2 regions of the Streptomyces sp. NPDC127100 genome follow, and region 1 is predicted to be linked to the other one. Evidence: predicted binding sites of a transcription regulator. Region 1 holds the regulator's gene; the other holds the start of a gene.
The links. The regulator HrcA, encoded in region 1, represses chaperone genes, less so after heat shock. The targets are predictions, from matches to a motif close to TTNGCACTCNGNNNNNCNGAGTGCNAA.
Positions count from the first base shown of each region.

Region 2: a site for HrcA is predicted at 2,543-2,569, ahead of groL (chaperonin GroEL). Genes of this name have one in related genera too.

Region 1 covers NZ_JBHXFL010000044.1:7,597-11,981, forward strand. The annotation lists gene hemW (radical SAM family heme chaperone HemW) at 1-658, shown strand, start outside; gene ACFWJB_RS29185 (DUF3097 domain-containing protein) at 690-1,487, opposite strand; gene ACFWJB_RS29190 (MBL fold metallo-hydrolase) at 1,522-2,247, opposite strand; gene hrcA (heat-inducible transcriptional repressor HrcA) at 2,410-3,426, shown strand; gene dnaJ (molecular chaperone DnaJ) at 3,427-4,385, shown strand, end outside.
Region 2 covers NZ_JBHXFL010000008.1:154,827-159,211, reverse strand. The annotation lists SAM riboswitch class I at 1-112, shown strand, start outside; gene thrC (threonine synthase) at 131-1,432, shown strand; gene ACFWJB_RS11785 (ubiquitin-like small modifier protein 1) at 1,429-1,704, shown strand; gene ACFWJB_RS11780 (cold-shock protein) at 2,146-2,349, shown strand; gene groL (chaperonin GroEL) at 2,696-4,318, shown strand.

The DNA of each region.
Region 1 (4,385 bases):
CAACCTCGACCTGATCTACGGCACCCCGGACGAGTCCGACGACGACTGGCGGGCCTCGCTGGACGCGGCGCTCGGCGCCGGACCGGACCACGTCTCCGCGTACGCCCTGATCGTGGAGGAGGGCACGCAGCTCGCCCGGCGCATCCGCCGCGGCGAGGTCCCGATGACCGACGACGACGTGCACGCCGACCGGTACCTGATCGCCGAGGAGACGCTGTCCGGGGCGGGCTTCGACTGGTACGAGGTGTCGAACTGGGCGACCTCCGACGCGGGGCGGTGCCTGCACAACGAGCTGTACTGGCGGGGGGCCGACTGGTGGGGTGCCGGACCCGGCGCGCACTCGCACGTGGGCGGGGTGCGCTGGTGGAACGTCAAGCACCCGGGGGCGTACGCGGGGGTGCTGGCGGCGGGGAAGTCGCCGGGGGCCGGGCGTGAGGTGCTGACGGACGAGGACCGGAGGGTGGAGCGGATCCTGCTGGAGCTGCGGCTGCGCGAGGGGGTGCCGCTGTCGCTGCTGCGGGAGGAGGGCCTCGCGGCCTCGCGCCGGGCGCTGGCGGACGGGCTGCTCCAGGAGGGGCCGTACGGGGAGGGGCGGGCCGTGCTGACCCTGCGCGGGCGGCTGCTGGCGGACGCGGTGGTGCGGGACCTGGTCGACTGACCGGGCTCCCTCCCGCCCGGCTGCGGGGGACTCAGGCCGTCACGAAGTCGATCAGTTCCTCCACGCGGCCCAGCAGTTCCGGCTGGAGGTCCTTGTAGGACCGCACGTGCCCCAGGATGTGCTGCCAGGCGGCCCCCGTGTTCTCCGGCCAGCCCAGCGCCCGGCACACCCCCGTCTTCCAGTCCTGGCCGCGCGGCACCCGCGGCCAGGAGGCGATGCCCAGGGAGGACGGCTTCACCGCCTCCCAGATGTCGATGTAGGGGTGGCCCACCACCAGCGCGTGCTCGCTCGTCACCGCCTCGGCGATCCGCCACTCCTTCGACCCCGGCACCAGGTGGTCCACCAGGACGCCCAGCCGCGCGTCCGGGCCCGGCGCGAAACCGTCGACGACGGACGGCAGGTCGTCGACCCCCTCCAGGTACTCCACGACCACGCCCTCGACCCGCAGGTCGTCGCCCCAGACCTTCTCGACCAGCTCGGCGTCGTGCCGCCCCTCGACGTAGATGCGGCCGGCGCGGGCCACGCGCGCCCGGGCGCCGGGGACGGCCACCGAACCGGACGCCGTACGGGTGGGCCGTACCGGACCCGCCGCCGGCCTGACCAGGGTCACCGCACGGCCCTCCAGCAGGAAGCCGCGCGGCTCCATCGGGAACACCCGGTGCTTGCCGAAGCGGTCCTCCAGCGTCACCGTCCCCGCCTCGCAGGAGACCACCGCGCCGCAGAAGCCGGTGCCGGGCTCCTCGACCACCAGACCGGGGTCGGCCGGGACCTCGGGCACCGGCTGCGGCTTCTTCCACGGCGGGGTCAGATCGGCGGAGTACTGGCGCATTCTGCCGACGATACGAGGAACGCCCGCGCCGTGATCAACGCGACACGCCGAAGCGGGCGGCCAGCGCGTCCCGCTGGGCCCGGACGAACGCCGCGTCCACCACCGCCCCGTGCCCGGGAACGTACAGCGCGTCCTCGCCGCCCAGGCCGAGCAGCCGGTCGAGGGCGGCCGGCCAGCGGGCCGGTACGGCGTCGGGCCCCGCCTGCGGCTCGCCGGACTCCTCGACCAGGTCCCCGCAGAAGACGACCGCGGGGTCTCCCGGCACCAGCACCGCGAGGTCGTGCCCGGTGTGCCCGGGGCCCACGTCGGCCAGCACCACCCGCCGGCCGCCGCCCAGGTCGAGCGTCCGCTCGCCGGACACCTCGTGGCGCACCGGGACGAGGGCGTCCGCGGCCTCCTCCGCGAGCCGGGCGTCCAGGCCGTGGGCCACCGCGTCCGCGCGCAGCGCCTCCCGGCCCCCCGCGAGGACCGCGGCCACGCCCGCCGCCCCGAAGACCTCCGCGCCCGCGAACGCCGCGGCGCCGAGGACGTGGTCGAAGTGCGCGTGGGTCAGCGCGAGATGCGTCACACGGCGACCGGCGAGCTCCCGCGCCGCCCCGCGCAACCGCGCGCCCTCGCCGAGGCCCGACCCGGCGTCGACCGACAGCGCCGCGTCCGCGCCGACGACCAGCCCCGCCGTGCAGTCCCACCCCGGCAGGCGGCACCGCCCCACCCCGGCCGCCAGCCGCTCCCACCCCAGGTCTTCCCAAGTCACCGTCACGGCGCCGACGCTAGCGCCGGAGGGCCCCGGTCACGACGGCGGCGCCCCGCCCTTGCCGGGGGCGTACCCCGCGGCCGTACACTGGGCCGGGGAAGTCTGGCACTCGAACACGGTGAGTGCCAGGGAGAACACCGGGCGGACGGCTTTTTGGAGGTGTGCGCGATGCTCAGTGAACGCAGGCTGAAGGTGCTGCGCGCCATCGTCCAGGACTACGTCGGCACCGAGGAGCCCGTCGGCTCCAAGGCCCTCACCGAGCGGCACAACCTCGGCGTGTCCCCGGCCACCGTGCGCAACGACATGGCGGCCCTCGAGGACGAGGGCTTCATCGCCCAGCCGCACACCAGCGCGGGGCGCATCCCGACCGACAAGGGCTACCGGCTCTTCGTCGACCGGCTGGCCGGCGTCAAGCCGATGACCGCGCCCGAGCGGCGCGCCATCCAGAACTTCCTGGAGGGCGCCGTCGACCTCGACGACGTGGTGGCCCGCACGGTGCGGCTGCTCGCGCAGCTCACCCGGCAGGTCGCCGTCGTGCAGTACCCCTCGCTGACCCGGTCGACCGTGCGGCACGTGGAGTTGCTCTCCCTGGCGCCCGCGCGCCTGATGCTCGTGCTGATCACGGACACCGGGCGGGTCGAGCAGCGCATGGTCGACTGCCCGGCGCCGTTCGGGGAGGCGTCCCTGGCGGATCTGCGCGCGCGGCTCAACAGCCGGGTCGCGGGCCGCCGGTTCTCGGACGTCCCGAGCCTGGTCGAGGATCTGCCGGAGGCCTTCGAGGCCGAGGACCGCGGTACGGTCTCCACGGTGCTCTCCACACTGCTGGAGACGCTGGTCGAGGAGAACGAGGAGCGGCTGATGATCGGCGGCACCGCCAATCTCACCCGCTTCGGGCACGACTTCCCCCTCATGATCCGGCCCGTCCTGGAGGCACTGGAGGAGCAGGTCGTGCTCCTCAAGCTGCTCGGCGAGGCGAAGGATCCGGGCGTGACCGTCCGTATCGGTCATGAGAACGCCCACGAAGGACTCAACTCCACGTCCGTCGTGTCGGTGGGCTACGGTTCGGGCGGCGAGGCGGTTGCCAAGCTCGGCGTGGTCGGACCGACCCGCATGGACTACCCGGGAACGATGGGAGCGGTACGCGCAGTGGCACGGTACGTCGGACAGATCCTGGCGGAGTCGTAGGTGGCCACGGACTACTACGCCGTACTCGGCGTACGCCGCGACGCGTCCCAGGACGAGATCAAGAAGGCGTTCCGGAGGCTCGCCCGCGAGCTGCACCCGGACGTCAACCCCGATCCGAAGACCCAGGAGCGGTTCAAGGAGATCAACGCCGCCTACGAGGTGCTGTCGGACCCGCAGAAGAAGCAGGTCTACGACCTCGGCGGCGACCCGCTCTCGCAGGCCGGCGGAGCGGGCGCGGGCGGCTTCGGCGCGGGTGGCTTCGGGAACTTCTCGGACATCATGGACGCGTTCTTCGGTACGGCGTCGCAGCGCGGTCCGCGCTCGCGCACCCGCCGGGGCCAGGACGCGATGATCCGCCTCGAGGTCGAGCTGGACGAGGCCGCCTTCGGGACGACCAAGGACATCCAGGTCGACACGGCCGTCGTCTGCAACACCTGCAACGGCGAGGGCGCGGCCCCCGGCACCTCGGCCCAGACATGTGACATGTGCCGCGGCCGCGGTGAGGTGTCGCAGGTCACCCGGTCCTTCCTGGGTCAGGTCATGACCTCCCGCCCCTGCCCCCAGTGCCAGGGCTTCGGCACCGTCGTCCCCACCCCGTGCCCCGAGTGCGCGGGCGACGGCCGGATCCGCTCGCGGCGCACCCTGACCGTGAAGATCCCGGCCGGTGTGGACAACGGCACCCGGATCCAGCTCGCGGGCGAGGGCGAGGTCGGCCCCGGCGGCGGCCCCGCCGGCGACCTGTACGTGGAGATCCACGAGCTGCCGCACTCGACCTTCCAGCGCCGCGGCGACGACCTGCACTGCACGGTCACCATCCCGATGACGGCGGCGGCCCTCGGCACGAAGGTGCCGCTGGAGACGCTCGACGGCATGGAGGAGGTCGACATCCGGCCCGGCACCCAGTCCGGCCAGTCGATCCCGCTGCACGGGCGCGGCGTCACCCACCTGCGCGGCGGCGG
Region 2 (4,385 bases), on a different contig from region 1:
GCAACCCTCCAGTCGGTTCTCGTAGATCACTGTCGATCGCAGCGCGAGGCTCCCGGCTAGGGAAGGTGCCAAATCCGTCTCACGGCGAGATGCGTCGTGAGGAAGATGAGGAGAAAGGGCCTCGCCTCACATGGCTGTGCAGACTGTCGCAAGCGGCAACGACACCACCGCTTCCCCCGCCTCCCCCGTGGACCTGGGCCCCGCCGCGGCGCTCTCGTGTCGCGAGTGCGGCCACCGCGTGCCCCTCGGCCCGGTCTTCGCCTGCGAGGAGTGTTTCGGCCCGCTGGAGATCGCCTACGACTTCTCGGCCTACGACACCGAGGAGCTGCGGAAGCGGATCGAAGCGGGCCCCGCGAACATCTGGCGCTACGCGCCCCTGCTGCCCGTCCCGGCCGACGTCGCGACCAAGCCGAACATCAACCCGGGCTGGACCAAGCTGGTCCAGGCCGAGAACCTGGCCCGCGAGCTCGGCGTCACCGGCGGGCTGTACGTCAAGGACGACTCCGGCAACCCGACGCACTCCTTCAAGGACCGCGTCGTCGCCCAGGCCCTGGAGGCCGCCCGCGCCTTCGGCTTCACCACCCTGTCCTGCTCCTCCACCGGCAACCTCGCCGGCGCCGTCGGCGCCGCCGCCGCGCGGGCCGGCTTCCGCTCCTGCGTGTTCATCCCGCACGACCTGGAGCAGGGCAAGGTCGTCATGGCCGCGGTCTACGGCGGTGAGCTCGTCGGCATCGAGGGCAACTACGACGACGTGAACCGCTTCTGCTCCGAGCTGATCGGCGACCCGGCCGGCGAGGGCTGGGGCTTCGTCAACGTCAACCTGCGGCCCTACTACGCCGAGGGCTCCAAGACCCTCGCGTACGAGATCTGCGAGCAGCTCGGCTGGCGGCTTCCCGACCAGCTCGTCGTCCCGATCGCTTCCGGCTCCCAGCTCACGAAGATCGACAAGGGTCTGCGGGAGCTGATCGGGCTCGGCCTGGTCGAGGACAAGCCGTACAAGATCTTCGGCGCGCAGGCCGAGGGCTGCTCGCCGGTGTCCACCGCCTACAAGGCGGGACACGACGTCGTGCGCCCCCAGAAGCCGAACACCATCGCCAAGTCCCTCGCGATCGGCAACCCGGCCGACGGCCCCTACGTGCTCGACATCGCCCGCCGCACCGGTGGCGCGGTGGAGGACGTGACCGACGAGCAGGTCGTCGACGCGATCAAGCTGCTGGCCCGCACGGAGGGCATCTTCGCGGAGACCGCCGGCGGTGTGACGGTGGGCGTCACGAAGAAGCTGATCGAGAACGGCGTGCTGGACCCGTCGCTCACCACGGTCGTCCTCAACACCGGTGACGGCCTCAAGACCCTCGACGCGGTGGCCGGCACCGGCCTGACCGCGACGATCCGCCCCAACCTGGACTCCTTCCGAGAGGCTGGCCTCGCATGAGCGTGACCGTTCGCATCCCCACCATCCTGCGCACCTACACCGGCGGGAAGGCCGAGGTCGCCGCCGACGGCGCGACCCTCGCCGAGGTCATCTCGGACCTGGAGAAGAACCACACCGGGATCGCCGCTCGCGTCCTGGACGACCAGGGCAAGCTGCGCCGCTTCGTCAACGTCTACGTCAACGACGACGACGTCCGCTTCGAGCAGGGCCTGGAGACGGAGACCCCGGACGGCGCCGGCGTCTCGATCATCCCGGCGGTCGCGGGCGGCTGAGACGCCTCCTTCGTTACCTTCGGTAAACGGCGTCACTCCGCGTTCAGTGAATTGCCCCCTCCCGTGAGAGAAGTGGAGGGGGCAATTCCATGTGATTGAGCGCGGTAGAGTTGGGGAACGCGCTCCCGATCACCGGGACGGCGCCCCGGAATTCCTGCCCCAGGCCCGACAAGATGTAGCCAAAGTGTGGGCGTATTTCGCGGCTTTTGTTCTCTTTGTGTAGCCCGACTTGACCCGAATTCAGGCGCATTGTCGCCACATTCCGGACCGGCTACGTCCAGATTTCTCGTCCGATTGCCCTGTTGCAGACGGCAGTTGGACAGATACATTCAGCCGCGGTCGACGCGTTCCGGCGCACGCCCCCGCCCATTGGGGGGTGAGGTCTGACCCGGATCCGCGAAGTGCGGATCTGTGCAAGGGCCAGTAATAGGGGAGTTAGGCATGGCTCAGGGCACCGTCAAGTGGTTCAACGCGGAGAAGGGGTACGGCTTCATCGCGGTCGACGGTGGTGCGGATGTTTTCGTCCACTACAGCGCGATTCAGATGGACGGCTACCGCACCCTCGAAGAAGGCCAGCGGGTCGAGTTCGAGATCTCGCAGGGTCAGAAGGGCCCGCAGGCCGACATGGTTCGCCTCAGCGCCTGAGACGTGCGGCCACCGCAAGCCAACGGTCTTCTCCGAAGGGCCCGTACCCCCTGGGGTGCGGGCCCTTCGGCCTGCCCGGGCCCATGTCCGGACCCCGGGGGTCCGCGCGGGCCGGTGTTCGCGGGCGGCTGAGCGAGCGGCTCGATCCCCGGGAGGCGCTTGCACTCGACAGGGGCGAGTGCTAATCATTGCGTTAGCACTCTGAAGGTGAGAGTGACAACGAGGACCGGGTCGGTGAGGCCCGCGGGCCGGGTGGGGAAGGAACCCACGAGGCCGGCGAGCCGTCCGTCGCGGGCGCGGGCGCGGTCCGAAGGAATCACCCCCAGTCCTGGAGGGACCACTTCACATGGCCAAGATCATCGCGTTCGACGAGGAGGCGCGGCGCGGCCTCGAGCGCGGCATGAACCAGCTCGCGGACGCCGTCAAGGTGACGCTCGGCCCCAAGGGCCGCAACGTCGTCCTCGAGAAGAAGTGGGGCGCGCCCACGATCACCAACGACGGTGTCTCCATCGCCAAGGAGATCGAGCTCGAGGACCCGTACGAGAAGATCGGCGCCGAGCTGGTCAAGGAAGTCGCCAAGAAGACGGACGACGTCGCCGGTGACGGTACGACCACCGCGACCGTCCTCGCCCAGGCCCTGGTGCGCGAGGGTCTGCGCAACGTGGCCGCCGGCGCCAACCCGATGGCCCTCAAGCGCGGTATCGAGAAGGCCGTCGAGGCCGTCTCCGCCGCCCTGCTCGAGCAGGCCAAGGATGTCGAGACCAAGGAGCAGATCGCCTCCACGGCCTCCATCTCCGCCGCCGACACCCAGATCGGCGAGCTCATCGCCGAGGCCATGGACAAGGTCGGCAAGGAAGGCGTCATCACCGTCGAGGAGTCCCAGACCTTCGGTCTGGAGCTGGAGCTCACCGAGGGTATGCGCTTCGACAAGGGCTACATCTCGGCGTACTTCGCCACCGACATGGAGCGGATGGAGGCGTCGCTCGACGACCCGTACATCCTCATCGCCAACTCCAAGATCGGCAACGTCAAGGACCTGCTGCCGCTCCTGGAGAAGGTCATGCAGTCGGGCAAGCCGCTGCTGATCATCGCCGAGGACGTCGAGGGCGAGGCCCTGTCGACCCTGGTCGTCAACAAGATCCGCGGCACCTTCAAGTCCGTCGCCGTCAAGGCCCCGGGCTTCGGCGACCGCCGCAAGGCCATGCTCGGCGACATCGCCATCCTCACGGGCGGCGAGGTCATCTCCGAGGAGGTCGGCCTCAAGCTGGAGAACGCCTCCCTCGACCTGCTGGGCAAGGCGCGCAAGGTCGTCATCACCAAGGACGAGACCACGATCGTGGACGGCGCCGGCTCCGCCGAGCAGGTCCAGGGCCGGGTCAACCAGATCCGCGCCGAGATCGAGAACAGCGACTCGGACTACGACCGCGAGAAGCTCCAGGAGCGTCTGGCGAAGCTGGCCGGCGGCGTGGCCGTCATCAAGGCCGGTGCCGCCACCGAGGTCGAGCTCAAGGAGCGCAAGCACCGCATCGAGGACGCCGTTCGCAACGCGAAGGCGGCCGTCGAGGAGGGCATCGTCGCCGGTGGTGGCGTGGCCCTGCTCCAGGCCTCCCAGGTCTTCGAGAAGCTGGAGCTCACGGGTGACGAGGCGACCGGCGCCAACGCCGTGAAGCTCGCCCTGGAGGCCCCGCTGAAGCAGATCGCCGTCAACGGTGGTCTCGAGGGCGGCGTCGTCGTGGAGAAGGTCCGCAACCTGACCGTCGGCCACGGCCTGAACGCCGCGACCGGTGAGTACGTCGACATGATCGCCGAGGGCATCATCGACCCGGCGAAGGTGACCCGTTCCGCGCTGCAGAACGCCGCCTCCATCGCCGCGCTGTTCCTCACCACCGAGGCCGTCATCGCCGACAAGCCGGAGAAGGCCGCCGCGGCCGCCCCGGGCGGCATGCCGGGCGGTGACATGGACTTCTGATCGACCGGTTCCGGTTGATCGACCGTCCTTCACGTACCGAGGGCGGCACCCCTGGCCACGGCCGGGG